DNA from 2 places in the Variovorax sp. 01T432 genome. Region 2 is predicted to be linked to the other one. Evidence: predicted binding sites of a transcription regulator. Region 2 holds the regulator's gene; the other holds the start of a gene.

Region 1 (15,716 bases), on a different contig from region 2:
CGTACACGACAGGCTCGACGGCGACGACCGCCTCGTCCGGCGCGTCGTGCTGGACGTCGAGAAGGACGACGAGGCGCTCGCGCGCATGCTGGCAGCCCACCAGGTGGTGATCAACGCGCTGCCTTTCCACCTCGCGACGCGCATGGCGACTGCCGCGCGCGCCCGGGGCGTGCATTACTTCGACCTCACGGAAGACGTGTCGGCGACCGCCGCGATCCGCGCCATGGCCGCCGATGCGACCAGCCTCCTCATGCCGCAATGCGGCCTCGCGCCGGGCGTGATCGGCATGCTGGGCATGCACCTGGCCGACCGCTTCGAGGAGCCGTACGACCTGCGCCTGCGCGTGGGCGCACTGTCGCGCCACGCCACCAATCGCATGCGCTACAACTTCACATGGAGCATGGACGGCGTCATCAACCAGTACTGCAATCCCTGCGCGGCCATTGTGCAGGGCAGGGCGGTCACGCTGCAGCCCATGGAAGGGCACGAGAGCCTGGTGCTCGACGGCGAGGCCTTCGAGGCCTTCAACACCTCAGGCGGGCTGGGCACGCTGTGCGAGACGCTGGCCGGGCGCGTGCGCAACCTCGACTACAAGAGCATCCGTTATCCCGGCCATCGCGAGGCCATGGACTTCCTGCTGCGCGACCTGCGGCTGGCCGAGCGCCGTGACCTGCTGCGGGAGGTGCTGGCGCATGCGGTGCCCCACAGCCGGGACGACATGGTGGTCATGTTCGCGTCGGCCTCGGGGATGCGGCAGGGGCGCTTCGAGCAGGAGACACGCATGACCCGCATCTTCGGCGGCAGCCTGCGCGGCGTGGACCGCACGGCCATCGAGCTTGCGACGGCGGCGGGCGTGGTTGCCGTGTTCGAGCTGCTACGCACCGGCCGCTTGCCGGCGCGGGGTTTCGTGAGCCAGGAACAGGTTGCGCTGGGCGCCCTGCTGAGCACCCGTGTCGGGGGCTACTACGCGGCCCTCGGCGGCACGCCCGAGCCGATGCCCAAGCCGGCGACGGCACTGCGGCGGTCCACCTTGCGGCTCAACACCACCGACGTGTGCGTGTGCTGAATGCCTTCGATCTGCCCGATGCGGTCGAGCAGCGCGTCGAGCTGCTCGTTGGTTTCGCAGCGCAGCAGCACCATGTAGTCGAACTGGCCGCTGACGGCGCAGACCTCCTCGACCTCGGGCAGCCGTTCGAGCGCGCGGACGATGACAGCGCCCATCTTCGGCGCCGTGCTCAGGCCGCAGTAGGCCTGCACGGCGGCCTGTTCGAGCCGTTGCCCCAGCCGCACGCCGTAGCCGGCGATGACGCCTTCGCGTTCCAGCCGCGCAATGCGCGCGACGACCGTGGTGCGCGCCAGCTTGAGCTTGCGCGCGAGCATCGCCGCCGGCTCTCGCGCGTTGGCCTGCAGCAGGCTCAGGAGGTGGCGGTCAGTGTCGTCCAAACCCGGCGGCATCCGACTGGGGCTTCATTCGACTTCCGCGATCAGTTCGATCTCCACGCATGCGCCCATCGGGATCTGCGCCACGCCGAAGGCACTGCGCGCATGCGCGCCCTTGACGCTGCCGAAGACCTCGGCGAAGAGCTCGCTCGCGCCGTTGGTGACGAGGTGCTGTTCGGTGAAGGTGCCCACCGAGTTGACCAGGCTCATCACCTTGACGATGCGCTTGACCTTGTCGAGGTCGCCGACGGCCGCGTGCAGCGTGCCGAGCAGCTCGATTGCGATCGAGCGCGCGGCCTGCTTGCCGTCTTCCGTCGTCAGGTTGGCGCCGAGCTGGCCGACCCAGGGCTTGCCGTCCTTCCTGGCGATGTGGCCGGACAGAAAAACCAGGTTGCCGGTGCGCGCGAAAGGCACGTAGGCGGCGGCGGGGGTGGAGACGGGCGGCAGGGTGATGCCGAGGCTGGAAAGCTTGTCGTAAACGCTCATGGGGATTCCTCGTTGCGGGACTGCGATTGAGACTGTGATTGTGATTGCGTCCGCGCCGCGGCCGCGGCCTGCGCGCGCAGCTCCTCCAGCGGCCGGACGGTGACACCCACGCCCAGCGTGTGCCGCGCGCCGCCGTGCAGCACGCCGCGCATGGGCGAGACGTCGGAATAGTCGCGGCCGACGGCGAGCGTCACGTAGTCCTCGCCGGGTTGCCGGCCGTTGGTCGGGTCGAAGTCGGCCCAATCGCCGGGGCCTTCCGCGCCAGGCAGGTATACCGACACCCACGCATGCGACGCGTCGGCGCCGACCAGCCTCGGCTGGCCCGGCGGCGGCTGCGTCAGCAGGTAGCCGCTCACGTAGCGCGCCGGCAGGCCCATGCTGCGCAGGCAGCCGATCATGATGTGCGCGAAGTCCTGGCACACGCCCTTGCGCTGGGCCAGGGCTTCGACGGCCGGCGTGTTGACTTCGGTGCTCTCGGCGTCGTAGATGAAGTCGCGGTACATGCGCATCGTGAGCTCCATCGCGACCTCGAACGCCGGCCGGTCGGCGGCGAAACTCGGCCGCGCATAGGCCGCGAAATCCTCGTGACGCGGAACGTAGCGCGACGGAAAGACGAACTCGCAGGCCGGGTCGTAGCTCGAATCCTTGACGTAGCGGAAGCGCTCCCGCACTTCTTCCCAAGGCAGCTCGCGGGCCACGGCCGGCGACAGCACGGGCGGGGAGGTCTCGACCACGCTCTCGGCCGTGACCACCAGTTCATCGTGCGTCGATTCGAGCGCGAAGAAAGCCCGCGTGTTGCCGTAGACATCCAGCGATTCGCTGCGCTGCGCCGGCTCCGGCGTGATCCGCAAGGCGTGGCTGACCAGGCGCTGCGAGGCCGTGCTCATGGGCTTCAGGTGCGCGAGGTGCTGGGCCGTCTCGACCGGCGGCGTGTAGTCGTAGCGGGTTTCGTGGGTGACGTGGAGCAGCATGGGCGAAGCTTACAGGCGGCCGCCGCCGGTGATCCACGAAATGGCGAGCCGGGGGGCCGACATCCCTAGGCTCCAACCGAACGAAGGGACTCGGAGGTCAACGTGAAATAGCGTGTGCCGATCGCGTCCGACACGTGGTACGCGGCCGTCTCGCAGGCGCCGAACAGATGCACGAGCCCGGGGTACTTGTTGTCCGGGCCGGCCTCGCACAGGCGTTCCAGTGTCCACGCCGCCGGGTCCGGCAGCTCGTAGGAGAGGGCGGTGAGCTTGCCCGGCGCGCTGCCCGCCAGTCGCGCGATGCGCCCGCGCAGCGTCTGCGTGACCCAGGCCAGCGAACGCGGATTGTCGCCGTCGAGCACCAGCAGGTCGACCAGCGTCGCGACGTCGCGCCGCTGCTGGTAGCGCGCATGGAAGGTGATGGTGCTGTCGAACAGCGCCACCATCGCCTCGAAGCCGGTCATCTCGTGCACCGTGTCGTTCTCGAAGCCGGCCGCCAGCGCGCTGGAGAGAAAGCCCAGCCGCTCGATGTGGCGGCCGATCGACAACAGCCGCCAGGCGTCGTCGCGCGTCATGCGGTCGGTCTGGGCGCCGGTCATCGCGGCCAGCGCGGTGCTCGTGGACTCGAGCAGGCGCAGCGCCGCGCCGGTCGCGTAGCCGCCTTCGGCTTTCTCGCCGGCATGCTCCGCGCTGCGGCGCAGGAAGTCGGCCTCGGCGCGCACGATCTGGTTCCAGTGGTCCTGCGACAGCCGCTCGCGCACCGCGGCTGCGGCTTCGCGGATGCAGCGCAGGCTGTAGCCGACGCTGCCGCCCTTTTCGACGTCGCCCAGTTCCGCGATCAGCGCGCGCTCGAACACGCGGCGCGATTTCGGCGTGGTCGGCACCGCGGCCGGCACCAGCGCATTGCGCAGGGCCAGGCGATGCAGCCAGCTCATCAGGGCGCGGGAGGAGGGGTCCTCGCCGCCGAGCAGATCGAGCGTGACGCGGGCCAGCCGCACCGCGTTCTCGGCGCGCTCGGTGTAGCGGCCGAGCCAGAACATGTTCTCCGCCGCGCGGCTGGTGACCGGCGCGCGGTGGCGCGCAAGCGATGCCGGCGTGGCATGCGGCTGCAGCAGCGTGGTGCGGTCGACCTCGCCGCGGGTCTGCACCCAGACGTCGGCGCTGCTGCCGCCGCGCTGCATCGACGCGATCTGCGCGTCGGCGCCCGCCAGCCGCGCGAGGCCGCCGGGCAGCACCCGCCACGAGCGCGGCCCGTCGCTCACCGCGAAGACGCGCAGCAGCACCGAGCGCGGCGCGATGTGGCCGCGGCCGAGGTCCTGCGCCCAGGTGGGCATCTGCGACAGCGGCAGGTAGCTTTGCACGGTGTGCTCGTCGCCCTGTCGCACGATGCGGCCGGCCCATTCGTCGAGCTCGCGCCGCCCCATGCGCTGTCCGAGCACGGCGTCGAAGTTGGTGTGCGAGTCGTCGTTGGGGTAGGTCGCCTTGATCGCGCTGTCGCCGAGTTGCGGCAGTACCGCTTCCATGGCGGCACGCTCGCCGCACCACCAGGTCGGCAGGGCCGGCAGCAGCAGCTTCTCGCCGATCAGGCGGCGCCCCAGGGCCGGCAGGAAGCCGAGCAGGGCGGGCGATTCGAGAAAGGCCGAACCGGGCATGTTGGCCACCAGCACGTTGCCCGCGCGGATCGCCTGCAGCAGCCCCGGCACGCCGAGGGTGGAGTCGGGGCGCAGTTCCAGCGGGTCGAGGAACTGGTCGTCGAGCCGCTTGATCAGCCCGTGCACCGGCCGCAGGCCCTGCAGCGTCTTCAGGTAGAGGCGCTGGTCGCGCACCGTGAGATCGCTGCCCTCGACCAGCGTGATGCCCAGGTAGCGCGCCAGGTAGGCGTGCTCGAAGTAGGTTTCGTTGTAGGGGCCGGGCGTGAGCAGGGCGATGTGCGGCGGCTGGCCGGCCGGGCACATCCGCTGCAGGCCTTCCATCATCGCGCTGTAGGTGGCGGCGAGGCGCTGCACGCGCAGCGCCTCGAAGGCCTGCGGGAACTGGCGTGCGATGGCGAGGCGGTTTTCCAGCAGGTAGCCCAGGCCCGAAGGCGCCTGCGTGCGCTGCGAGACCACCCACCAGTTGCCGTCCGGCCCGCGCGCGAGATCGAAGGCCGCGATGTGCAGCCAGGTGTCGCCCGGCGGCTTGACGCCGTGCATGGCGCGCAGGTAGCCCGGATGGCCCTGCACCAGCGCGGGCGGCAGCAGGCCTTCGGCCAGCAGCTGCTGCGGGCCGTAGACGTCGGCCACCACGCGGTCGAGCACGCGCACGCGCTGCTGCACGCCGGTCTCGATCTGTGCCCAGCTCTCGGGCGAGACGATCAGGGGAAAGAGGTCGAGCGACCAGGGCCGTTGCGGGCCGTCGGCGTCGGCATAGACGTTGTAGGTGACGCCGTTGTCGCGGATCTGCCGCGCCAGGCTGATGGCGCGCCGGGGCAGGTCGTCGAAGCCGCCGGCGCCCAGGTGTTCGAAGAAACCGGCCCAGGGCCCGGCCAGCGGCGGGCGTTCGCGCGAGGCGCCGTCGTCGGCGGCCTGCGCCTGGGGGGGCGGCGGGGTGGACGCGGCGTCGTACAGCGGCGCCGGCTGCGAGGGCGCGCCCTGGCGCGCGGCACCCGGCGCGCTCGGCGCCATCACGGCGCCGCGCAACTCGTCGAAGTGTCCGGGCGCAGCCGCGGGCGCGAGCGCCGAGGCGAGCACGGCCGGTGCTTCCAATGCCTGTGCGTCGAAGAGTGATTCGTTCAGTGAGTCCACGGTGCGCCGATTGTCACACCCCCGTCACGCGCATGGAATGCGGCCGCGCCGCCCCCTCGGGGGGGTGGCGGATCGGACGCCGCGAAGCGAAGTGAAAAGCCGGGGGGCAGCCCCTTTCAGCGTCGCAGGTCCAGCGTGAACGGGAACTCGCGGCTGCCCGCCAATTCGATGGTCGCCGGCGGCGTGCTCATCAGGCCCGGCGTGTGGCCCATGCGCGTGAAGCGCGAATGGCGCCGGCTCTCGGCTTCGTAGGCATTCACCGGGAAGCTGTCGTAGTTGCGCCCGCCCGGATGCGCGACGAAATACTGGCAGCCGCCCAGCGAACGCTTCATCCAGGTGTCGACCAGGTCGAAGGTCAGCGGCGCGTGCGCGCCGATGCTGGGGTGCAGCGCCGAGGGCGGGTTCCAGGCCTTGTAGCGCACGCCGGCGACGAATTCGCCGGCGGTGCCGGTGGGCTGCAGCGGCAGCGCCTTGCCGTTGACGGTGACCACGTGGCGGCTCTCGTTCAGGCCGGTCACCCGCACCTCGATGCGCTCCAGCGACGAATCGACATAGCGCACCGTGCCGCCGGCCGAGCCTTCCTCGCCCATCACGTGCCAGGGTTCGAGCGCGTTGCGCAGCGTCAGCTCCACGCCCATCGCCTGCACCTGGCCGACCAGCGGGAAGCGGAACTCCAGGTGCGGCGCGAACCAGTTCGGGTCGAAGGCGAAGCCGGCCTGACGCATCTCGGAGATGACGTCGTCGAAGTCCATCTTCACGAAGGTCGGCAGCAGGAAGCGGTCGTGCAGCTCGGTGCCCCAGCGCGTCGCGGGCGCCAGGTAGGGCGCGTCCCAGAAGCGGGCGATGAAGGCGCGCAGCAGCAGCTGCTGCGCGATGCTCATGCGCGCGTGCGGCGGCATCTCGAAGGCGCGCAGTTCCAGCAGGCCCAGGCGTCCGGTGCTGGAATCGGGCGAGTAGAGCTTGTCGATGCAGAACTCGCTGCGGTGCGTGTTTCCGGTGACGTCGACCAGGATGTTGCGCAGCGTGCGGTCCACCAGCCAGGCGGGCATGTTCTGCCCATGGATCTCGCGGTTGCGCGCGATTTCCTTGAGGGCGATCTCCAGCTCGTAGAGCTGGTCGTTGCGTGCCTCGTCGACGCGCGGCGCCTGGCTGGTCGGGCCGATGAACATGCCCGAGAAGAGGTAGCTCAGCGACGGATGGTTGTGCCAGTAGAGCAGCAGGCTCGCCAGCAGTTCGGGCCGGCGCAGGAAGGGGCTGTCCGCCGGCACGGCGCCGCCCAGCACGAAGTGATTGCCCCCGCCGGTGCCCGTGTGGCGGCCGTCGGTCATGAACTTTTCGGCCGACAGGCGGGTCTCGAAGGCCGCGTCGTAGAGGAATTCGGTGTGCGCGACCAGTTCGCGCCAGTTGCTGGCGGGATGGATGTTGACCTCGATCACACCCGGGTCGGGCGTGACCTGCAGCAGCTTGAGGCGCGGGTCGCGCGGTGGCGGATAGCCTTCCATCATGATCCGCATGCCGAGCTGGCGCGCGGTGGCCTCGACCGCCGCGACGAGGTCCAGGTAGTCCTCCAGGCGCGCGAGCGGGGGCATGAAGACGTAGAGCACGCCCGAGGCGTCGCCGAGCTTCTCGGCCGCAGGGCCGTTGGCGCGGCGCGGGTCGCGCACCTCCACGCAGAGGGCCGTGCGCGTCACCCAGTGGGCCGACTCGCCGCGGCGCGGCTGGCGCGGCGTGGTGGGGTCGCGAGGCGCATCGCTGCTCGCGTCGCCCGCGCCGCCCGCCGCCTGCATGCGAAGGGCGGCGGCCGAGGGCTGCGGCGAGCCGAAGGCATAGGGCACGGCGCCGCGGTCGGCATCGGGCTCGCCCCCGGGGGCGCCGGCATAGCGCGCGCTGAAGGCCGCCGCGCTCGGCAGGGCGGCGCGCGGCGCGGTCGGGTCGCGTTCGATGAGATAGGGGTAGTCGCCCTTGCTGGCCCAAGGCTGCGAATCCAGAGGCAGGCGGTAGCCCATCGGCGAATCGCCGGGAATCAGGTACATGCGGTCATCGCGCAGGAACCAGGGGCCGGTCTTCCAGCCGGGGCCTTCGAGCGGCGGCGCGTCCTTGTCGGCGTTCGAGGCTTCGATCGGCAGCATGTAGCCGATCACGGCGTCGAGCTTCTGCGTGAAGACGCGGCGCAGGCGCACGCGTTCCATCTCGTCGTCGAGCTTCGAATCGAAGGGGTCGACATTGACCGGCAGCCGCCGTTCGCGCCAGAGGTAGTAATAGACGTCCTCGTAGCCGGGCTGCACGTAGCGCTCGGTCAGGCCCAGGTTGTGCGCCAGCACCGTGGTGAAGCGGCGCGCGTCCTCGCTGGTGTAGTGGGTCGGCGCGCGCTCGTCGGCGAAGAGGGCGGGGTCCTGCCACAGGGTCTGGCCGTCGGCGCGCCAGAAGATCGACAGCGCCCAGCGCGGCAGCTGCTCGCCCGGATACCACTTGCCCTGCCCGAAATGCAGGAAGCCGCCTTCGCCGTACTCGGCGCGCAGCCGATGCACGAGCTCGGTCGCGTAGCCGCGTTTGGTGGGGCCGAGCGCATCGGTGTTCCATTCGGGCGCATCGCGGTCGCTGGTGGCCACATAGGTCGGCTCGCCGCCCATCGTGAGGCGCACGTCGCCGGCCTTCAGGCGCGTATCGACCGCATCGCCGAGCGCCAGCACGGCGGCCCATTGCTCCTCGGTGTAGGGCTTGGTCACGCGCGGCGATTCGTGGATGCGCGTGACCTTCATCTCATGGCTGAACTCGACCTCGGCATCGTCGACCGCGCCTTCGATCGGCGCCGCGCTGGAGGGCGTGGGCGTGCAGGCGAGCGGGATGTGACCTTCGCCGGCCATCAGGCCGGAGGTGGCGTCGAGTCCGATCCAGCCCGCGCCGGGCAGGTAGACCTCGCACCAGGCGTGCAGGTCGGTGAAATCGACGGTGGTGCCGCTCGGGCCGTCGAGCGCCTTCACGTCGGGCGTGAGCTGGATCAGGTAGCCCGAGACGAAGCGCGCCGCCAGTCCGACGTGGCGCAGCAGCTGCACCAGCAGCCAGCCGGAGTCGCGGCAGGAGCCGCTGCCGTTGGCGAGGGTCTCCTCCGGCGTCTGCACGCCTGGCTCCATGCGGATGAGGTAGTCGACGTCCTTCTGCACCTGCTGGTTGAGGCCCACCAGGAAGTCGATGGTGCGCTGCTTCTTGCGGTCGATCTTGTCGAGGTAGGCCCGCACCAGCGGCGTGACTTCGTCGGCCACGAGGTACGGCGCGAGTTCCTGGGCCTGCGACTCGCTGTACTTGAAGGGGAAGTTCTCGGCCTGCGGCTCTAGGAAGAAGTCGAAGGGGTTGTAGACCGCCATCTCGACCACGAGGTCGACCGTGACCTTGAACTCGCGTGTCTTCTCGGGGAATACCAGCCGCGCGAGGTAGTTCGCGAAGGGGTCCTGCTGCCAGTTGATGAAGTGCTGCTCGGGCTCGATCCGCAGCGAATACGAGATGACGTTGCTGCGGCAGTGCGGCGCCGGACGCAGGCGGATCACCTGAGGGCCCAATTGCACCGGACGGTCGTACTTGTAGTGGGTGACGTGGTGGAGCGCGGCGTGGATGGACATTTTTTCTCAGAGCATCGAGGTTGCCTCGGGTGGGACGCATACTAGCCCACAGAGCAAGCAATTAGCGCGCCACAGAACAGCGCCAGGGAGTGAATTGCAGCATGCAGTGGGATGTTGACCCGGCGATGTCGGGCGGGGAAGAGGCGCGCGCGCAGGCGCATGGCTACGGGGTCTTTGCCTTCATGGCGGGCTCGGTGCTGGGCGCGGCGCTGCAGTTGCAGCAGGCCGTGTTGTGGGGCCGCGGCGTCTATGCCGCGCTGGTGCTCGCGGCCTTGGCCGGATGGCTGCTGTCGCGCGTGTCGCGGCGCGTGCTGCGAGTGCCCTGGCCGATAGCCTTGCTGCTGGGTGCCCTGGCCGGCGCGGGATCCGTGGGATGGCGCGCATCGGTGTACGCGCAGGGCGCGCTGTCGCCCGCGCTCGAAGGCCGCGACCTGGAGGTAGTGGGCGTGGTCTCGCAGATGCCGCAGCGCGGCGCCGGGGCCGTGCGATTCCTGTTCGAGCCCGAGTCGGCGCGCTGGGCCGATGCGAACGAAGGCGGCGCGCCGGTCGTGCCCGCGCGCATCTCGCTGGGCTGGTATGCCGACAACACCGGCCTCTGGGGCCGCTTGCCGGAGGAGGCCTTGCCGTCCGGCCCGGCCGATGCCCCCTCGCCCGTGCATGCGGGGGAGCGCTGGCGCCTCACGGTGCGCCTGAAGGCGCCGCATGGAAACCTCAACCCCTACGGCTTCGACCAGGAACTGCGCTGGTGGGAGCTGGGCGTGCAAGCCATCGGCTACGTGCGCGCCGGTGCCCGCGACGCGCGTGCCGAGCGCATCGGCGACACCTGGCTGCACCCCATCGAGCAGGCACGCGAAAAGGTGCGCGATGCGGTGCTGGCCCGCGTGGCCGACCGTGCGCGGGCCGGCGTGATCGCCGCGCTGGTGGCGGGCGACCAGAACGCGATCGAGCGCGCCGACTGGGACGTCTTCCGCGCCACCGGCGTCGCGCACCTGATGTCGATCTCGGGCCTGCACGTCACGATGTTCGCCTGGGCGGCGGCACTGCTCGTGGGGGCGCTCTGGCGCCGCGGCGGACGGCTGATGCTGATCTGGCCGGCGCCGCATGCCGCGCTCGCCGGCGGCCTGCTGCTCGCGGCGCTCTATGCGCTCTTCAGCGGCTGGGGCGTGCCCGCGCAGCGCACGGTCTGGATGCTGGCCACAGTGGGCCTGCTGCGCCTGTCGGGACGGCGCTGGCCCTGGCCTCCCATCTGGCTGTGCGCCTGCGCGGTGGTGGTGGCGCTGGACCCGTGGGCGCTGATGCAGCCCGGCTTCTGGCTCAGCTTCGTGGCCGTCGGCGTGCTCTTCGCGGCCGGCTCCATGGCGCCCGATGCCCCCGCGATGCGGCTGCGGACCCGCCTGGGCCAGGCGTGGCGCGAGCAGTGGGTCGTGACGCTCGCGCTCACGCCGCTCGGCCTGCTGCTGTTCCAGCAGGTCTCGGCGGTCGGCCTGGCGGCCAATGCCGTCGCCATCCCCTGGGTCACGCTCGTCCTCACGCCGCTGGCCATGCTCGGCGTCGTGCTCCCGATTTCATGGGATGCGGCCGCCTGGGCGGTGCAGGCGCTGGCCGTGCTGCTGCAGTGGCTGGCCGCGCTGCCCTTCGCCACGGTCTCGATGCCCGCGCCGGCCCTCTGGGCGGCGGCGGCGGGCGTGGCCGGCGGCGTGCTGCTGTCGATGCGCCTGCCCGGCTCGATGCGCGCCCTCGGCCTTCCCTTGCTGCTGCCGGTGCTCCTCTGGCAGGCGCCACGCCCGCCGGCCGGCGAGTTCGAGCTGCTCGCGGCCGACGTCGGGCAGGGCAATGCCGTGCTGGTGCGCACCGCCACCCACAGCCTCCTCTACGACAGCGGCCCGCGCTACAGTCTGAAAAGCGACGCCGGCCACCGCGTGCTCGTGCCGCTGCTGCGCGCCCTGGACGAAGACCTCGACACCCTCGTGCTGAGCCACCGCGACAGCGACCACACCGGCGGGGCACCCGCCGTGCTCGCGATGCAGCCGCGGGCGAGACTGCTGAGCTCCATCGAGCCCGGGCATGCGCTGCAGGCCCTGCGCCCGGCCAGGCGTTGCGAGGCCGGCCAGCAATGGGAATGGGACGGCGTGCGCTTCGAAGTCCTGCATCCGGCCGAGGCCGACTACAGCGCCTTCACCCGGCCCAACGCCGTGTCCTGCGTGCTGCGCATCGCCAGCGGCCGCGCGAGCGCCATCCTGGCCGGCGACATCGAATACCTGCAGGAGGCCGCGCTGGTGGCCCGCACGCCCGCCCTGCGCGCGGACCTGCTGCTGGTGCCGCACCACGGGAGCAAGACCTCGTCGAGCCCGGCGCTGCTCGATGCGGTGCGGCCGCGCGTGGCGCTGGTTCAGGCCGGCTACCGCAATCGCTTCGGCCATCCCGCGCCGACGGTGACGGATCGCTACCTCGCGCGCGGCGTACACGTGGTGGAAAGCGCCCGCTGCGGCGCGGCCCACTGGTCGAGCACGGCGCCCGCCCGGGTGCGCTGCGAGCGCGAGCGCCGCGCACGCTACTGGCATCATCGCGCGCCTTGAGGCGGGTGAGTGGCCTTGAACTTGCTAAGCTATGCGCAAGGAGATTGGTCGTCCCATGCACAAATTCGACGAGATGTACGAGCAGCTGCCCTACCACGGCGCGCCGGTCCGCAGCCACTACAAGCGCTACGACCAATGGCTGGCGAAGCAGCCCGCGGAGGTGATGCGTTCGCGGCGCGAGGAGGCGGAAATGATCTTCCGCCGGGTCGGCATCACCTTCGCGGTGTACGGCGCGAAGGACGAGGACGGCTCGGGCACCGAGCGGCTGATCCCCTTCGACCTGCTGCCGCGCATCATTCCGGCCCACGAATGGGCCTCGATGGAAAAAGGCCTGGTGCAGCGCGTGACCGCGCTCAACCGCTTCATCCACGACGTCTACCACGGCCAGGAAATCATCAAGGCCGGCGTGGTGCCGGCCGAGCAGGTCCTGAACAACGCGCAGTACCGCCCCGAGATGGCGGGCGTGAAGGTTCCCAACGACATCTACTCGCACATCTCCGGCATCGACATCGTGCGCGCCCCCGATGCCCAGGGCAACGGCGAGTACTACGTGCTGGAGGACAACCTGCGCGTGCCCAGCGGCGTGAGCTACATGCTGGAGAACCGCAAGATGATGATGCGGCTCTTCCCCGATCTCTTCAGCCAGAACCGCATCGCGCCGGTCGCGCACTATCCCGACCTGCTGCTGGAAACCCTGCGCGCCTCGGCGCCGCCGGCCACGGCCGAGCCCACGGTGGTGGTGCTGACGCCCGGCATGTACAACAGCGCCTACTTCGAGCATGCCTTCCTCGCGCAGCAGATGGGCGTGGAACTGGTCGAGGGGCAGGACCTCTTCGTCAAGGACGACTTCGTCTACATGCGCACCACGCGCGGCCCGCGCCGGGTCGACGTGATCTACCGCCGCGTGGACGACGACTTCCTCGACCCCGAGGTGTTCCGCCCGACCTCGACCCTGGGCGCCGCCGGCCTGATGCGCGCCTACCGCGAAGGCAATGTCGTGATCTGCAACGCGGTGGGCACCGGCGTGGCGGACGACAAGTCCATCTACCCCTACGTGCCGAAGATGATCGAGTTCTACCTCGGCGAGAAGCCGATCCTGAAGAACGTGCCCACCTACATGTGCCGCAACAAGGACGAACTGGCCTACACGCTCGCCAACATGAAGGACCTGGTCGTCAAGGAAGTGCACGGGGCGGGCGGCTACGGCATGCTCATCGGCCCGGCCGCGACGCAGGCCGAGATCGAGGACTTCAAGAAGGCCGTGATCGCCAAGCCCGACGGCTACATCGCCCAGCCGACGCTGAGCCTTTCCACTTCGCCGACCTTCGTCGACGCCGGCATCGCGCCGCGCCACATCGACCTGCGGCCCTTCGTGCTCTCGGGCAAGACGGTGCAGATGGTGCCCGGCGGACTGACGCGCGTGGCGCTCAAGGAGGGCTCGCTGGTCGTCAATTCGTCGCAGGGCGGCGGCACCAAGGACACCTGGATCCTCGAGGCCGACCGCAGCGGCAGACCGCGCTCGGCGGTCCAGTCGCAATCGCAGATGCAGACCCCCCTGCCGACGCCCACCAAGCCGACCTGATCAGAGAGGGTTCATCACATCATGCTGTCACGCACCGCCGATCACCTCTACTGGATGTCGCGCTACACCGAGCGTGCCGAGAACACTGCGCGCATGCTCGACGTCAACTACCAGACCTCGCTGCTGCCGCAGTCGGCCGAGGTCGCCAAGTACGGCTGGCAGGGCCTGCTGTCGATCAGCGAACTGCTGCCGCTCTACAGCGAGAAGCACGAGCACATCAACCCGAAGGAGGTGATGGAGTTCATGGTGAAGGACGAGTCGAATCCTTCGTCCATCCTCTCCTGCCTGCGGGCCGCGCGCGAGAACGCGCGGGCCGTGCGCGGCGCGCTGACCACCGAGGCCTGGGAGACGCAGAACACCACCTGGCTGGAGGTCAATCGCATGCTGCGCGCGGGCGATTTCGAGCGCGACCCGGGTCAGTTCTTCGAATGGGTCAAGTTCCGCTCGCACCTCTCGCGTGGCGTGACGCTGGGCACCATGCTGCAGGACGAGGCTTTCTTCTTCTCGCGCCTTGGCACCTTCCTCGAGCGCGCCGACAACACGGCGCGCCTGGTCGACGTGAAGTTCCATGCGCTCAACAGCGAGTTCTTCGGCACGGCCACCGAGGAAGACCAGGAATACGACTTCTATCACTGGAGCGCCATCCTGCGCAGCGTCTCGGCCTTCGAGGTCTACCGCAAGGTGTACCGCGACGTGATCAAGCCCGAGCGCGTGGCCGAGCTGCTGATGCTGCGGCCCGACATGCCGCGCTCATTGCATGCCTGCATGATCGAAGTCGTGAGCAACCTCGAGAAGGTGAAGAACGAGCAGAGCGCCGAGACGCAGCGCCGCGCGGGCAAGCTGCTGGCCGACCTGCAGTACGCGCGGGTCGACGAGATCCTGGCGACCGGGCTGCATGCCTACCTGACGCAGTTTCTCGACCGCGTGAACGAACTGGGCTGGCGCATCAGCCAGGACTTCCTGGTGCCTGCGCACTGAGGGGCGTTCTAGTACTTCCGGGCGACTGACTTTCCTGGTCCGCGTGTGTAGAGTCGCGCGCAAATCAACAGATCAGGGAGCATCGCATGCAGGCGATGAATGCGGCCGACAGGACGGCCGATCATTTCGCGCACGGGCCGGGGCCGCGTGTGCTTCTCGCGTGGGAATACGGCCGCAACTACGGGCATGTGTCGAGGCTGCAGGCCGTCGCCGGCCTCGTCGAGCAGGAGGGCGGCCAGCCCGTATGGGCATTGCCCTCGGCATGCCTGCGGAAGAAGGCCGCCTTCCTGGCGCCTTCGGATGCCTGCGTCGAGGCGCCCACGAATGCGGCGGCCCGCGCGATGACGGGCTTTGGCGCCCGCTCCTTTGCCGATGTGCTGCTGGGCCACGGCTTCGGCAACGTCGTCGAACTGGCGATCGCCGTGCGCGCCTGGATGCGCTTGTTCGAGCGCGTCGATCCCCGCGGCGTCGTGATCGACAGCGCGCCCACCGCGCAACTGGCGGCGCAGCTGATGGGCCTGCGGACCTTCCAGCTCACCAACGGCTTCGACGCGCCGCCGCCCGAATGCCCGGATTTCGAGGCGGGCTACGGCGGGGTTCAGGCTGAGCGCCGCAACGACACCCGTCTTGCCACGCTGAACCAGAACATCCGCCATGCCGCCCGCCTGTGCGCGGGCCGTACCGACGTCTCGGCGGAGAGCTTCTTCGACTACCCGCGGAAGGTGTTCGATGGCGTGGCCGAGACGGACCCCTACGGCCCGCGCGTCATGCAGTGGAAGGTCGGCCCGCTGGGCGCGCCGCCGCACGTTCTGCGCGCGGAGTGGCTCGAGGCCCGCGCGCAGCGCAAGCGCGTGCTGGTCTGCATGCGTGCCATGCCGGGGGGCATCCAGTTGCTCGACGCCCTTGCGCGCCGCGACCTGGACACGCTGTGCGCGTGGCCGCATGCGTCGGCCGAGGTGCTTTCGCGCTTCCACGCGTCGAGCGTGCGCATCGTCCCTTGCGCCCTGGCGCTCGATCTGCTGCTGCCGCAGGCGGACGCCGTCGTGAGCTATGGGCCGAGCACCTTCGTCTGTGCCAGTCTCCTGGCCGGCAAGCCGCAACTGATGCTGCCGATGGACGTCGAGAAGGAGGCGATCTCGCAATGCGTGGCGCGGCGAGGCGCCGGCATCGTGTGGGGACGCGATGGCGCCACCGTGGAGAGCTGCCTGGACCGCCTCCTGCACGCGGGCGGCCTGGCGGCCAGGGCCGAAGCCATCGCCACGGGCTATGCGAAGGTGGGGTGGGAGGCG
Region 2 (15,716 bases):
ATCGCCACGATCGGCGTGGCCATCATCCTGAACAACGGGGTGCAGGGCATCTTCGGCGCACAGAACATCCGCTTCCCGCAAGGCGTGATCTCCGACCAGTCGATGAGCCTCGGCGGCATCCACCTGACCGCGCTCGAACTGGGCATCATCCTGCTCTCCTTCGCGCTGATGGCCGTCCTGCTGCTGGCACTGAAGCGCACGCAGCTGGGGCGCGCGCTGCGCGCCATTGCCGAATCGCCCAAGGCGGCCTATCTGGTGGGCGTGAACGTCGAGGGTCTCTTCTACATGACGTCCTTCGCCGCGGCGGCATTGGGCGGGCTGGCGGGCGTGCTCATCGGGCTCTATTCCAATGCGGTGTTTCCGCTCATGGGCCAGCCGATGCTGCACAAGGGCATCGCGGTCATCATCCTGGGGGGCATGGGCGACATCCGCGGCGCGCTCATCGGTGGCCTGTTCCTCGGTTTCGCGGAAGTCCTGTCGGTCGCCTACATCGGCTCGACCATGCGTGACGCGGTCGCGTTCGGGCTGCTCTTCCTCGTTCTGCTGGTGCGGCCCAAGGGTCTGTTCGGCACCTTGCAAGAGCGCAAAGTCTGATGGACGCGCTCGCCAACTTCTGGTCTGTCTACAGCAACCTGGTGCTCTCGCTGGGCACCAATGCGCTGCTCGCGCTGTCGATATGGCTCACCCTGTCATGCGGCATGCTGGCGATGGCCAATGCCGCATTCATGGGCATCGGGGCCTACACGTCGGCCATCCTCACGATGAGCTGGGGCGTGCCATTTCCGGTCGCCATCGCGGCCGGCATGGCGGCGCCCGCGCTGATGGCCTTCATCATCGGCAAGCCGACGCTCCGGCTGTCGGGCGTGTACCTCGCCATGGCCACGCTCGCCTTCGGCGAGGTGGTGCGCATCGCGATCCTCAATGCCGAATCGCTCACCGGCGGTGCGCTGGGCCTGAACGGCATTCCGCCTTCGACCCAGTGGTGGCACGTGGTGCTGGCGTTGGTGTTGGTCCTGTTGGCCTTGTGGCGCTTGAGGCGCTCGAAAGTCGGCCGCGCTTTCGAAGCCATCAAGGAAGACGAAACGGCAGCCGGGTTGATGGGCATCGACGTCGCCGCGCACAAGATGCTCGCCTTCGTGCTCGGCGCCGCCATCGCGGGGCTGGCCGGCACGCTCAATGCGCACCTGACCTTCTTCATCGGCCCGAACGAGTTCGGCTTCGACCGTGGCGTCGACATCCTGACGATGGCCGTGCTCGGCGGCATCAACGGACTCACAGGCCCCGTGCTCGGCGGCATGATCCTCACCGTGCTGCCCGAATCGCTGCGCGCGTTCGGCGATTTCCGCCTGGTGCTCAACGGCATCATCCTCGTGCTGATCGTGCTGTTCCTGCCCAAGGGAATCTGGGATCCGGCGCGCATACGGCACTGGTTCGGGCGCAAGGGAGCAGTCGCATGAGCGCCGGACTTCTCACGCTCGATGGCGTTTCGCGCCACTTCGGTGGGCTGCGGGTGCTGCAGGAAGTCCACCTGGAGGTGCCGAAGGGCGGGATCTTCGGGCTGATCGGCCCCAACGGCGCGGGCAAGACCACCGTCTTCAATCTCACCACCGGGCTGCTGCCCGTGACGGGCGGGACGATCCGATTCGAAGGCAAGGATCTCGCGGGCATGAAGCCGCACGAGATCACCCGCGCGGGCATCGCGCGCACCTTTCAGAACATCCGCGTCTTCAAGGAAATGTCGCTGATCGAGAACGTGATGGTCGGCATGCACGCGAAGCTGGGCTACGGTGCCTTCGGGTTGCTTGCTTCATCGGGCCTGTTCCGCAGCGAGGAGCGCCGCGCGCGGGAACGCGCGCGCGAGTTGCTTTCCTGGGTCAAGCTGGACCACAAGGCCACCGACACGGCGGACAAGCTCTCGTACGGCGAGCAGCGCAAGCTCGAACTCGCCCGCGCATTGGCGACCGAACCCAAGCTGCTGCTGCTCGACGAGCCGGTCGCGGGCATGAACAGCACCGAAAAGACCGACCTGATGCACGAGATCCGCAACATCAGCGCGCGGGGCTACACGGTCTTCATGATCGAGCATGACATGCGTTTCGTGATGGGCCTGTGCGAGCACATCGCCGTGCTGAACTTCGGCCGCATCATCGCGCGCGGCGGGCCGGACGCGATCCGCAACGACCCGCAGGTGATCGAGGCCTATCTGGGCCGCGAGGAAGACGAGGCGACGAGCCACGGGGAGGCCAGGTCATGAGCGCGCCACTCCTGAAGGTCGAGGGGCTGAAGGTCGCCTACGGCCACATCGAAGCGGTGAAGGGCATCGATTTCGAACTGCACGAGGGGCAGATCACGACGCTGGTCGGCGCCAACGGCGCGGGCAAGTCCACCACGCTGCTGGCCTTGTCGGGCCTGGTCAGGAAGGCGGCGGGGCGCGTCGTGATGCAGGGCCAGGACCTGACTTCGCTGTCGCCGCACAAGATCGTCGCGGCCGGCCTGGTGCAGGTGGCGGAAGGGCGCGCCACGCTCACGACGCTCAGCGTGCGCGAGAACCTCGAACTCGGCGCCTACACGCGGCGCGACGGCAGGGCGCAGCGCCTCGAGGACCTGGACCGCATCTTCACGCTCTTCCCGGTCTTGAAGGAGCGGTCCGAGGGCCTGGCCGGCAACCTGTCGGGTGGCGAGCAGCAGATGCTCGCCATCGGCCGCGCGTTGATGGCGAAGCCTCGCGTGCTGTTGCTCGACGAACCTTCGATGGGCCTGGCGCCGATCATCGTGCAGGACATCTTCCGCACACTGCGCGAGATCAACAAGAACGGGCTCACCATCTTCCTGGTCGAGCAGAACGTGCGCCAGGCGCTCAAGATCGCCGACCGCGCCTACGTGATCGAAACCGGGCGCATCGTGCTGTCGGGCAGCGGGCACGAATTGCTCGGAAACCCGAAGGTGCAGGACGCGTACCTGGGCGGATAAGAAGAAGCCCCGCATGCGGGGCTTTTCTTCAGTCGTTCAGGCCTTGTTGCAGGTCGAGAGGTACTTGTTGCGCTCTTCGCCCTTGAGTCCCTTTTCCTTGGCTTCCTTGCTGCAGGCGCCCAGCTTGTTGACCGGCTTGGCCGGCGCGGCGGCGGCGGTAAGACCCTTGTTGCAGTCCGACAGGTACTTGTTGCGTTCCTCGCCCTTCAGACCCTTGCCGGCGGCTTCCTTGCTGCACGCGCCGAGCTTGCTGCCCGGTTTGGCGGCGGCAGCGGCGGCGGGGGCCGGGTCGGCCGCGTACGCGACGCCGAAGGAGAGACAGGCGCCCATGGCGATCGCGGAAAGGAGCTTCTTCATGATGTGTGTGTCCTCGGAGAATTGAGTGGGAAGGCAGCCCCGGCCCACCGGGGTCGCCCCCACTAACGGCTGTCGGCGTCCGGCGGATGACGGCCGGCGCGGGGGCGGGGTTTGCCCCCGGTAAAATCCCGCGATGCTATTGGTCAAACAGGAGCTGCTCGCGGCGCTCGCGAACACGCTCGAATCCCTCTCACCCGGCGCGGGCAGCAAAGCCGCGTTCGAATCCCCCAAGGTCGCGGCGCACGGTGATTTCGCCAGCACGGCGGCGATGCAGCTCGCCAAGCCGCTGGGGCGCAAGCCCCGCGAGCTGGCCGATGAGCTCCGCGCCACCTTGCTCGCCACGCCGGCTTTCGGTCAATGGGTCGACGCCATCGAGATCGCCGGCCCCGGCTTCCTCAACATCCGCCTGAAGACCGCCGCCAAGCAGCAGGTCGTGCGCGAGGTGCTGGCGGCGGGCGAGGACTTCGGCCGGCAGCCCCAGCGCGGCGATCGTGTGCTGGTCGAGTTCGTCTCTGCCAATCCCACCGGCCCGCTGCACGTCGGCCACGGTCGCCAGGCCGCGCTCGGCGACGCCATCTGCAACCTGCTCGCCACGCAGGGCGACAGCGTCTATCGCGAGTTCTACTACAACGACGCGGGCGTCCAGATCCAGACCCTCGCCACCAGCACCCAGCTGCGCGCCATTGGCCTCAAGCCCGGCGACGCCAAGTGGCCCGAGCAGGCCTACAACGGCGAATACATCGCCGACATCGCCGCGGACTTCAAGGCGAAGAAGACCGTGCGCTCAGACGACCGCGAATTCACCGCGAGCGGCGACGTGGAAGACATCGACGGCATACGCCAGTTCGCTGTCGCCTACCTGCGGCATGAGCAGGACCTGGACCTGAAGGCCTTCCAGGTCCGGTTCGACAACTACTACCTCGAGTCCAGCCTCTACACCAGCGGCCGGGTCGCCGCCACGGTGCAGAAGCTCATCGACGCCGGCAAGACCTATGAGCAGGACGGCGCGCTGTGGCTCAAGTCGACCGACTACGGCGACGACAAGGACCGCGTCATGAGGAAGGGCGACGGCACCTACACTTACTTCGTGCCGGATGTGGCTTATCACATCGCCAAGTGGGAGCGCGGCTTCCACAGGGTCGTGAACATACAGGGCACCGACCACCACGGCACCATCGCGCGCGTGCGCGCCGGACTGCAGGCGGCGGGCGTCGGCATCCCGGCCGGTTATCCGGACTACGTGCTTCACACCATGGTGCGCGTGATGCGCGGCGGCGAAGAGGTCAAGATCAGCAAGCGCGCCGGCAGCTACGTCACGCTGCGCGACCTCATCGAATGGACCAGCACCGACGCGGTTCGCTTCTTCCTGCTCAGCCGCAAGCCCGACACCGAATACACCTTCGACATCGATCTCGCGCTGGCGCAGAACAACGACAACCCCGTCTACTACGTGCAGTACGCGCATGCGCGGATCTGCTCGGTGCTGGCGGCGTGGGGCGGCAATGCGGCCACGCTAGCGCAAGTCGACCTTTCCCCGTTGCAGAGCCCCGCGGCGCAGGCCCTCATGCTGCTGCTGGCGAAGTACCCGGACATGCTCGGTGCCGCAGCCAAGGATTTCGCGCCGCACGACGTCACCTTCTACCTGCGCGAACTGGCCGCGAGCTACCACAGCTATTACGACGCCGAGCGTATCCTGGTCGACGACGAGCCGGTCAGGCTGGCCCGCCTGGCGCTGGTCGCCGCCACCGCGCAGGTGCTGCACAATGGCCTCGCAATTCTCGGCGTCAGCGCGCCGCGCAAGATGTGAATTCCACTCTCTCCATGAAACAACGACAAAGCGGCAACACCATCATCGGGCTCATCGTCGGCTTGGTGCTCGGCCTCGGCGTGGCGCTCGGCATTGCGGTTTATGTAACCAAAGTGCCGATACCGTTCATGACCAAGACCCAGCGCGGCGGGGCCGAGCAGGACGAAGCCGAAGCCCGCAAGAACCGCGACTGGGACCCGAATGCGCCGCTCGCCGGCAAGTCGAACGCCCAGCGGCCGGCGACGGCCGCCGTGCCCGAGGTATCCGCCGCGCCCCCGCAGCCCGCGTCGGTCGGTCCCCTCCATCCTCCGAGCGGGCCGGTGCCCGTGGTGGTCGCACCCAGCGCCGCGCCGCGCCCGGCGCGCACGGCGCCGGTTCCGGCCGAAGCGAACGCGCTGCCGCCGTCGAACGATCCGATCGGCGACCTCGCCAGAGCGCGCTCGGGCGGCGGCACGAGCGTGGCCACCGCCAACGCCAGCTCGGGTGTCAGCGCCGCCACCGATCCCTTCGTGTATTTCGTGCAGGCGGGTGCCTTCCGCACGCCCGAGGACGCCGAGGCGCAGCGCGCCAAGCTGTCGCTCATGGGCGTGGAGGCGAAGGTGACGGAGCGCGAACAGGCCGGGCGCACTGTCTACCGCGTGCGCGCGGGGCCTTTCAACAAGAAGGACGAAGCCGATCGGCTGAAGGAGCGGCTCGACGGCGGTGGCCTCGAATCGGCCCTGGTCCGTGTTCAACGCTGAGACTTGATTCTCCGTTACTGTTGTTCACCGGGAACTTCGATCCGCGGGGCCGGCTCTTTCTGCCCACACTGTAGGACTTCTTCTTATGAAACGTCGTGATTTTTCGCTGGCCGCGGCAACGCTCGGCCTTCTTCCACTGGCCGCCCCGACGCATGCGCAATCGCCGCGCGTGCCCAAGGAAGGCACCGAGTACATCGCGCTGAAGAAACCCGCGCCCATCGACACCCCCGCAGGCAAGGTCGAGGTGCTCGAATTCTTCTCTTACAACTGCCCGCATTGCGCCGCGTTCGAGCCGCGGCTCGAAGCCTGGGTCAAGCAGCTGCCGCCGCATGTGGCGTTCAAGCGCGTGCCGGTACCCTTCGTCGGCAACGACGTCGAAGCCAAGCAGCGCCTCTACTACACGCTGGAAGCCTTGGGCAAGGTCGACGAATTCCAACTGAAGATCTTCGACGCCATCCACAACAAGCGCCAGAACATCAACGGGGACGACGCGATTCTTGCCTGGTCCGCGAACCAGCCGGGTCTGGATGCCAAGAAGTTCGCCGACCTGTTCAAGTCCTTCTCCGTGGTCGGCAAGGCCAAGCGCGCGACCCAGCTCACCAACGACTACGCGGTCGCCGGCGTGCCGGCTTTCGGCGTGGCCGGGCGCTGGTACCTGGACGGCGACACCTCCGGCTCGATGGAGGGCGCGCTGAAGGTCGCGGATTACCTGATCGGCGAGGCGCGCAAGGGCTGACGGCCTATGCCGGGACGGGCAACCATGCTCTGCCTGGATGCCCTAAAGTCGATGGAGCCCGCTTCGGCGGGCTTTTTCATTCGGGCCGCGCCGAACCGGGACCCCCGGCCGCATACAATCGCGCAGCAAGTTTCGTGCCTCTATGAAGTCGCAACCCTCATCCTTTTCCCTTAGCCAGCTGGTTAGTGCTTTTGTCCTCACCCTGTGGTTGGCTGGCTTCGCGCCGCTCGCCCAGGCGGAGAAGGCCGACCGTACCAAGCCGATGAACATCGATGCGGACGCGATGCGCTACGACGATCTCAAGCAGACCAGCGTCTTCACGGGCAACGTGCTGGTGACCAAGGGCACGATCACCATCCGCGGCGCGCGCATCGACGTGCGGCAGGACCCGGATGGCTACCAGTACGGCGTCGTCACCGCGGCGCCGGGCAAGCTGGCCTACTACAAGCAGAAGCGCGACGCCGGGCCCGACGAATGGATCGAGGGTGAAGCCGAAGTGATCGAATACGACAGCCGCGCCGACAACGTGAAATTCATCCGGCGCGCCGTGATGCGCCGGCTGCTGGGCGCGACTGTCAACGACGAGAGCAGCGGACCGCTGATCGTCTACGACCAGAGCAACGACACCTTCAGCGTCAACGGGTCCTCGCTGCCGCCGAACGCGGGCGTCGCGACGCAATCCAGCGGCCGGGTGAGGGCCGTCCTGACGCCCAAGCCCGCGGCGCCGGCAGCGGCGCCGGCAGCGGCGCCGGCGCCTGCCCGGGCCGCCGCGCCCGCCACCCTTCCCGCCGCCGGTTCGGGTCTGCGCCCGAGCACCACGCTCAGCGGCGAGCAAGGCAAGTGATGGCAGCCCTCGGCCTGAACCCCCATGCAGCCACGGCGGGCAGCCGCCTGGAGGCGCGCGGCCTGAAGAAGAGCTACGGCAGCCGCACGGTCGTCAAGGACGTCTCGCTGGCCGTGCAGAAGGGCGAAGTGGTCGGCCTGCTGGGCCCCAACGGCGCGGGCAAGACCACCTCCTTCTACATGATCGTCGGGCTGGTGCGGGCCGATGCGGGCGAGATCACCATCGACGGCGAGCCGATCGCGCACATGCCCATCCATCGCCGCGCGCGCATGGGGCTGAGCTACCTGCCGCAGGAAGCTTCGATCTTTCGCAAGCTCACGGTCGAGGAGAACGTGCGCGCCGTGCTGGAGCTCCAGTACGAGCCCGATGGCTCGGGGCGGCCGGTCTCCTTGTCGAACAAGCGGATCGAGGAGCGGCTCACCGAACTGTTGACCGACCTGCGTGTCGATCACCTGCGCGATTCGTCCGCGCTCTCGCTGTCGGGTGGCGAGCGCCGGCGCGTCGAGATCGCGCGCGCCCTCGCCACACAACCGCGCTTCATCCTGCTCGACGAGCCCTTCGCCGGCATCGACCCGATCGCGGTGATCGAGATCCAGCGGATCATCAGTTTCCTGAAGGAACGCGGCATCGGCGTTCTCATCACCGACCACAATGTGCGTGAAACGCTGGGCATCTGCGATCACGCATTCATCATCAGCGACGGGCATGTGCTGGCACAAGGCACGCCTTCGGAGATCGTCGACAACGCCGAGGTGCGAAGGGTGTACCTGGGCGAACACTTCCGGATGTAATGTTGCTTACCCCCAGGCTCCGCACATCGTGCCTCGCCGACCCCCTGCCGGGGACGGGCCGGCCGCATCGCGCGGCCGTGTGCGGCGGCCTCACTTGTTGTCGTGCGCCATGAAGCAAGGTCTTTCGCTGCGCGTATCGCAGCATCTCGCCCTGACGCCGCAGCTTCAGCAGTCGATCCGGCTGCTGCAGCTGTCCACGCTCGAATTGAGCCAGGAAGTCGAGCAGATGCTCGACGACAACCCCTTCCTCGAGCGCACCGCCGAGGAAGCCACGCGCGAGGAATTCGGCCTGGAGTCGGCCGATGCGCCGGTGCGCGATGACGACCGCCTGGCCGAGGGCGAGGGCGAATTCAGCGCCGGGCCGTCGGCCTCCGTGGCCGAGGCCGCTGTCGCAAGCCCGGCCGAGACCGAGGCCGCCTCCACCACCGATACCGCCGACGGCGAACCCGACTGGGAAGGCGACGGCACCATCGACCTCGCGCCCGACGATACCGAATGGGGCGGCGACGCTCCCGCGCGTGCCAACAACCTCGGCGACGACGAGCGCACCGATGCGACCGAACTCGCGCGCAGCCAGGAATCGCTGCAGTCCTTCCTGCATCGCCAGGCGCTGGGCCTGCGCCTCAACGAGAACGACCGCGCCGCCCTGCGCTTCCTGATCGAATCCCTCAACGACGACGGCTACCTCGAAGACTCGCTGCCCGCCCTCGCCTCGGGCCTGGCGGGCGACGACAACGACCAGTTCGACGATCTGGTGCACCACTTCCAGGTCGCGCTCGGCTTGCTGCAAAGCCTGGAGCCGGTCGGCGTCGGCGCGCGCAACCTCGGCGAGTGCCTCAGCATCCAGCTGAGGGCCCTCGCCCACGAGGGCGAAAGCCCCGACGAGGCCCAGGTGCGCAAGACCGCCCTCGCGATCTGCAAACAGCCGATGGAGCTGCTCGCCCGGCGCGACTTCAAGCGCCTGGCCACGCTCACCCGCAGCAACGAGGAAGAAGTCCGCGCCGCCCTGCAACTCATCGCCCGGCTCGAACCCAAGCCGGGCCGCCGCTTCGTGGATGTCGAGCGCAACGTCGTCGTGCCGGACGTGATCGTCACGCGCGTAGGCAACGGCACCAACGCCAAGTTCCGCGTCATGCTCAATCCCGAGGTGATGCCCCGCCTGCGCGTGCACGACATCTATGCCGGCGCGCTCAGGCAGCACAAGGGCGAGGGCAGCCAGGCGCTGTCGCAGCGCCTGCAGGAGGCGCGCTGGTTCATCAAGAACATCCAGCAGCGCTTCGACACCATCCTGCGCGTGTCCAACGCCATCGTCGAGCGGCAGAAGAGCTTCTTCGTGCACGGCGAGCTGGCGATGCGTCCGCTGGTGCTGCGCGAGATCGCCGACGAGCTGGGCCTTCACGAGTCGACCATCAGCCGGGTGACCACCGCCAAGTACATGGCGACGCCCTACGGCACTGTCGAACTCAAGTATTTCTTCGGCTCCGCGCTCGGCACCGAGACCGGCGGCAACGCGTCGAGTACCGCGGTGCGCGCCTTGATCAAGCAGTTCGTGAGCGCCGAGGATCTCAAGAAGCCGCTGTCCGACAGCCAGCTCTCGGAGATGCTCAAGGAGCAAGGCATCGAATGCGCTCGCCGCACAGTGGCGAAGTACCGGGAAGCATTGCGCATCGCGCCAGCCAATCTGCGCAAGGCCCTCTAGGAGCGTCCGGCCGCAAGCCGCCGGTCAGACGCGCGCCAGCTGCAACACCGCACGCAGCGCGGCCGGCTGCACGGGCTTGCGCAGCGCGTGCCAGCCGCGCGCCTCGGCCAGCTGCCGTGTCGCTTCGTCGATGTCGGCCGACACCAGGGCGATCGCCAGTTCCGGCCTTTGCCGCTGCAGTTCGCGGGCCAGTGCGATGCCGTCGAGCGCGCCCGGCAGGCGGATGTCGCACAGTGCGAAGTCAATGGCGTGCAGGTCGGCCAGCGCGAGTGCCTCGGCCGCGCTTCCGTACACGCGCGGCCGCGCGTTCCACAGGCGCAGCAGCGCGGCGATGCTGTCGGCCACCACCGCGTTGTCTTCCACCACCAGCACGGCAAGCCCGGGGCGCAGCGGTCGTGATGCGTGCGTCGCGTGATCCATCGCATCCCCCGCCGGGGCTGCCACCGGCAGCACGGCAGCATGCACCGGCGCGGCCGGCAGCGTGAATCCGAATACCGAGCCCCGTCCGAGCCTCGAACGCAGCGTCACCTGCACGTCCAGCCGCTGCGCCAGGCGCCGCACGATCGCGAGGCCCAGCCCGTGGCCGCGTTGCAGATTGCGCTCCACGTTGCCCACCTGCTCGAAATCGCCGAACACGCGCTCCTGCGCGTCCGGCGCGATGCCGATGCCCGCGTCGCGCACTTCCACGCGCCAGCCGTTGCTGCGGCGCCGACAGGCCAGCAGCACGCGGCCGCGCGGCGTGAACTTGAGCGCGTTGTCCATCAGGTTGCCGAGAATGCGCCGCAGCGCCACGGCGTCGGTCCACGCCACCGCGCCGTCCGGGCAGCGCACCCGCACCCGGCCACCGCCGCCCTGGCGCGCGAATTCGTGCATCAAGGGTCCCAGGGCCACCGCGACCGGCGTGATGGGATCGGCCGCCGCCTCGATGCGCCCGATCTCCAGGAGCTGGTTGGTCAGCCCTTCGAGCGCCTGCTGCGCCCGCGAGAGCGAGGCGACCGTGTGCTGTACCGTCGCCATGTCCTCGCCGGCGTTCAACTGGTGGCGCAGCACCTCGGCCTGGAGACCCATCGCCATCACCGGCTGGCGAAGGTCATGGTTGGCCGCCGAGAAGAAGCGCAGGCGGTCGGCCTGCGCCTGCTGCGATTCGCGCAGTCCGGCCAGCGCCTGCTCGCGCAGCGTGCTCTCGTTGTGCCGCAGGCCGATGTTCTCCTCCAACTGGCGAGAACGCTCCGCCACCAGTTTCCACACCATCGCGAGCAGCCCGACCCCCAGCACCGACAGCGCCACCATCGGCGGCGCGCCGTGGATGATGCCCATCGCGATGATCGGCGCCAGCAGCAGCGTGATGGCGAGTTGCATCGCGGGCGTGTGGTAGGACACCGAGAACGCCGAGGACAGCGTCATTGCCATGATCACCACGCCCAGCAGCAACTGCGCCGTAGGGTCGGCCGGGTTGAACAGCAGCACCCCGGCCAGCCCGTGCGCCGCCTCGTGGACTGCGATGCGCGCCGTGTGCAGGCGCAGCGCCGGCGGCAGATTGGCGGGCGTGAGCGACGCGGGCAGCCGCTGCGGAAAGAAGCCGCGCAAGGCCGTGCTGACGGCGATCAGCGCAATCCAGACCAGTGCGCGCGCGACCGAGTATTGCCAGGCAAAGAGCGCCGCCACGCCGCAGTCGAGCAGGAACTGCACCAACAGCACCGGGCCGCTCGGCTGGGCGCTCAGGCGAAGCACCTCGCATCGGATGGCAAACGCGTCCGCCTCGAGCAGCTCAGGATGGGCAGGGGCGGGTGGTGGGCTCATCGGCGGATGCACTATAGAGCAGCCGGGTCCATTCGGGGTGGCCAGCGGCGACAATGGTCGCGTGAACGACCTCTCGCTATTCCTCCCCTGTGCAGCCGGTGTCGAGGATTTCCTCGCGCAGGAAGTGCACGCCCTCACCGGCCGCGCCGGCCAGGACCTGCTGACCTTGCGCGGCGGCGTGCGCGTGCAGGCCGACTGGCGCGACGCCATGAAGCTCAACCTCCACAGCCGGCTCTCGCAGCGCGTGCTGATCGAACTCGCCCATGCGCCCTATCGCAACGAGCACGACCTCTACGCCATCGCCAGCGGCGTGGCCTGGGAGATCTGGTTCACGCCCAAGCAGACCTTCAAGATCGAGACCACCGCGCAGCACAGCCCGCTGCAGAGCCTCAACTTCGCCACCCTGCGCATCAAGGACGCCATTGCCGACCGCTTCCGCGCCAAGGCCGGCGGCGTGCGCCCCAGCATCGAGACCCAGTGGCCCGACAGCCGCGTGTTCGCGCACCTGACCACCGACGCGTGCACCCTCTACATCGACACCTCCGGCGAGCCGCTCTTCAAGCGCGGCTGGCGGCAGGACAAGGGCGATGCGCCACTCAAGGAAACCCTGGCCGCCGCCATGCTCGCCGCCAGCGGCTGGTGGAACCCGGAAACCGGCGCGGTCTCGACCCAGCCGTTGTACGACCCCTGCTGCGGCAGCGGCACCATCGTTATCGAGGCCGCGCAGATCGCGCTCGGCATCGCGGCGGGATCGTTGCGGCGCTTCGGCTTCGAGAAGCTGCTTCCCTTCCAGCCGCACGTGTGGGCGGCGCTCAAGGCCGAGGCACAGCCCGCCGCGCCGCCGGCGGAAGCGGCGGCTCCCGTCATCTTCGGCTCCGACGTCTCGCACCGCATGGTCGACTTCGCCGAACGCAACGCCGAGCGCGCCGGCGTCGCGGCGGCGGTGCAGTTCCGCGGCGGCGACGCCTTGCAGCGCATGCCGCCCGCGCCCTCCGGCGTCATCGTGCTCAACCCGCCCTACGGCGAGCGCATCGAGGTCGGCGGCGTGGCGCGTGCCCAGGGCCGCGAGGAAGCGCAGACCGAGGACGGCGGTGAATTCTTCGTGCAGCTCGCCAGCCACTGGAAGAAGAACTACGCCGGCTGGACCGCCTGGCTGCTGACGCCCGACCTCCAGCTCCCCAAGCGCATGCGGCTGAAGGAGTCGCGCCGGGTCCCGATGTGGAACGGGCCGATCGAGTGCCGGCTGTTCAAGTTCGAGATGGTCGCCGGGTCGGCGCGCGGGCGGAGCTGAGGCCCCGCGCCTCAGATGCTCGCGCGTCGCTGCGTGACGTCGACCACGGGCGGATGGGGGCGCCTGGGCCTGTCGCCGTCCATCCGCGCGCGCTGTTCCAGGAACGTGGCGGTCGTGAAATAGCCCTTGGCGGCGCCGAAAAGCATGGACGCGACCATGCCCATCGCGGTTTCGATCGAAGTCGGCACACCACCGCGGGTGGAGTAGCCGTTCAGCGCGATGGCCAGGTCGAGCCCCGCGTTGACCGCGCTGCTGGCCAGGCCGGCGCGCAGGCGCGTGAGCGATTCACCGTCGCTCGGACGCACGCGATTGGGCCGCCGCAGCGAGTCAGGGTTGGGCACGCTCACGCGCGTGAAGACCATCGGCCGCTTCTCCGGATTCCGCAGAATGATGATCGACTCCGACAAGGCGCCTGACACGAGACGGCCCACGCTGTCGATCGTGTATCGGCGCATCGCGTTTCCGGCCGTCGCGCCCGCCACCGAACTGAACGGAAAGACGGCTTCCTTCACGGCCCCCATCAAGGCGGACGAGAGCTTCTGAATCTGTTCCTGGTCTTCCCGCGCGTTGCGATAGGCGTGGCCGGGGGAGTAGTCCACGCCGCTGAACCGGCCCGGCACGAGCACGCCCTTGTCTTCCCGCGTCCCGAGGGCTCGTCGCGCCTGGATGAACTTGGCTTCGACGAAGCGGTGCACGATGCCGAGGAATGGCGCGAGCAGGGCCGAGACGATCACGCTGCCCATGGCGCCATAGAGCTGCTTCAACTCCTCCTTGTTGGTCACCGAGGGGTCCTTGCCCCACAGGTCTTCGAAGAGATACTCGCCGCCCATTTGGCCGAAGCGCGACAGCTTGTAATACAGGCCGGAGGTGACCATGCTGGCGGTGCCTTGCTGGAGGATGTCGGCGGCGGCGGCTTTGCGCTGCTGTGCCTTCGTGAGCCTGAGTTCGCCACGGTTCGATTCCAGCAGCGCGGGATTGAAGCGGAGTTCAACGGTATCGCCGAGGTTCACATGAAGCACGGGCGGCTTCGGAGCCGGGCCAAGCCCGCTCAGCAATGGGTTGGGCATCTCGACCCGCGCGCTACCGCCTCTGTCCTGGCCTGCCGCATCCGCCGCGGGGCCGGCCGCGTGCGGGATTCCCTGCGGCGCTGGCACGGATGGTGGCGATGACGTGATGGGGCGGATGGGCACGGCAGCACACGATAGGCCAGGCCCTCGTCGAACTCGAATCGAACAGGCGAACAAAGCAACTCGCCCGCGAAAGGGGCGAGCGCTCGTCGTCAATTCAATTGAAGGTGACGCTCTCTGCCAGCAATACGCCGTCGACCACCTGCGCGCCCACCACGGTCACCTTCGCGCCGTTGCCCAGGCTTGCCGCCGTGCCATTCACGAACACGACGCCCGGCCCGCTCGCGTTCACGAGCTGGCCGCGGACGCGGAAACTGGCGGGTGACGAGAAGGCGCCGACGGTGCCGATCAAGGTGAATGAAGAAGGCCCGCCGGTGCCCGGAACATGCCGGATCTTGAATTTCGTCGCCTTGAGAACGCCGTTCGAGAAGACGCCTCCGACTTCCACTCTCACGCCATTGCCGACCGAGCCTGGAAGCCCTCCCGTGACCTGCGCCGCGGATGCGTCGACGCTGATTCCAAGCACGCGGAGGGAGCCCAGCCCCGCAAAGTCCGTGACGACACCCCCGAACTGGGCCGGCATGCCGTTCCCCAGCCCAACCGGATACCACCACTGCACGAGCGTTGCCATCAGCGTGCCCACCGAAGGCTGGCTGTTGGCGCGCACGCGCACGATGGTCCCGTTGGCCAGCGGGCGCCCGTCGATGCTGCCGGAGAGCACTGCCGCGCCGTAGTTCACGGAGATGCCGCCCAGCGTGAAGGTGCGCGCGCCTGTGTCGAGGTTCTGCACGGTGCCCGTCAGGATCGGCGTGGCCGCCGCACGCTGTTCGACGCGCGTGGCCAGCAGCACGCCCGGCCCCGCCGGCAGGCCCCAGACCTGCAAGGTCGTGCCCGGCACCAGCGACGCGAGGCCCGCCGAATCGGCCCAGACGGTGGACGGATCCGTGCTCACCGTCGTTCCCAGCACCACGAGGCTTGCGCTGGCCGGGTCGACCGATGTCAAGGGTCCGCGCATCTCGGCGGCGGAGGTGATCAGATTGGCCACGCCGCTCGTGAAGTCGGCATTGACCGGCCCGCTGACCGCGACGCTCATCCCCAGCTGCAGTCCGGGCGCGTCCTCGATGTTCAGCGCCGCGCTGTCGGTGTTGTAGCGCAGCCCGTTGACGAAGATGCTGCCCGCGCCATCGGCCGCGCCGACGCCTGCCGCGCTGGCGGAGGTCGCGCCCGTGCCGCCGGACCCCACACCGCCGGCACCGTTGCTGGACCCATCGCCGCTCGAGGCCGTCGTCGCCGCGCCGCTGTCGCCACCCGCGCTGGCCGTGCCAGCCGCGCTGCCGTCCGAGGCACCGCCTGGGCCGGCCGATCCGGCATCCGGGTCCGTCAGGAAACCCCCCGCACCGATCGCGGACGAACCCGCCAGTGATATGCCCGGGCCGCTTCCGCCGCCGCCGCCGCATGAAAGTAGCAGCGTGAACGACAGTGCCAGGAAGCCACCGCGCAGGAGTGCGTTCTTCATGGATTCCCTTTCGAGGGCGTCGAAGTTCGCCTGGGCGC

What was found. Region 2 encodes sigma-54, which starts transcription at its own class of promoters, with help from an activator protein. Its sites were predicted from a motif close to TGGCANGNAANCTGCTTT; they were not measured.
Region 1: the regulator sigma-54 is predicted to act here: its motif matches at 9,346-9,363, upstream of AC1DNF_RS16970 (transglutaminase family protein).

Annotation. Positions count from the first base shown of each region.
Region 1 covers NZ_JBFTPS010000020.1:83,832-99,547, reverse strand. The annotation lists gene AC1DNF_RS16995 (saccharopine dehydrogenase family protein) at 1-1,066, shown strand, start outside; gene AC1DNF_RS16990 (Lrp/AsnC family transcriptional regulator) at 964-1,455, opposite strand; gene AC1DNF_RS16985 (RidA family protein) at 1,468-1,926, opposite strand; gene AC1DNF_RS16980 (transglutaminase family protein) at 1,923-2,897, opposite strand; gene AC1DNF_RS16975 (circularly permuted type 2 ATP-grasp protein) at 2,963-5,677, opposite strand; gene AC1DNF_RS16970 (transglutaminase family protein) at 5,794-9,291, opposite strand; gene AC1DNF_RS16965 (DNA internalization-related competence protein ComEC/Rec2) at 9,474-11,867, shown strand; gene AC1DNF_RS16960 (circularly permuted type 2 ATP-grasp protein) at 11,923-13,449, shown strand; gene AC1DNF_RS16955 (alpha-E domain-containing protein) at 13,471-14,427, shown strand; gene AC1DNF_RS16950 (glycosyltransferase) at 14,514-15,716, shown strand, end outside.
Region 2 covers NZ_JBFTPS010000070.1:6,489-22,204, forward strand. The annotation lists gene AC1DNF_RS31820 (branched-chain amino acid ABC transporter permease) at 1-594, shown strand, start outside; gene AC1DNF_RS31825 (branched-chain amino acid ABC transporter permease) at 594-1,457, shown strand; gene AC1DNF_RS31830 (ABC transporter ATP-binding protein) at 1,454-2,254, shown strand; gene AC1DNF_RS31835 (ABC transporter ATP-binding protein) at 2,251-2,970, shown strand; gene AC1DNF_RS31840 (PsiF family protein) at 3,007-3,327, opposite strand; gene argS (arginine--tRNA ligase) at 3,461-5,134, shown strand; gene AC1DNF_RS31850 (SPOR domain-containing protein) at 5,149-5,874, shown strand; gene AC1DNF_RS31855 (thiol:disulfide interchange protein DsbA/DsbL) at 5,960-6,610, shown strand; gene lptA (lipopolysaccharide transport periplasmic protein LptA) at 6,753-7,454, shown strand; gene lptB (LPS export ABC transporter ATP-binding protein) at 7,454-8,245, shown strand; gene AC1DNF_RS31870 (RNA polymerase factor sigma-54) at 8,355-9,944, shown strand; gene AC1DNF_RS31875 (sensor histidine kinase) at 9,969-11,744, opposite strand; gene AC1DNF_RS31880 (THUMP domain-containing class I SAM-dependent RNA methyltransferase) at 11,806-13,035, shown strand; gene AC1DNF_RS31885 (hypothetical protein) at 13,047-14,054, opposite strand; gene AC1DNF_RS31890 (DUF5666 domain-containing protein) at 14,320-15,678, opposite strand; gene AC1DNF_RS31895 (DUF6502 family protein) at 15,675-15,716, opposite strand, start outside.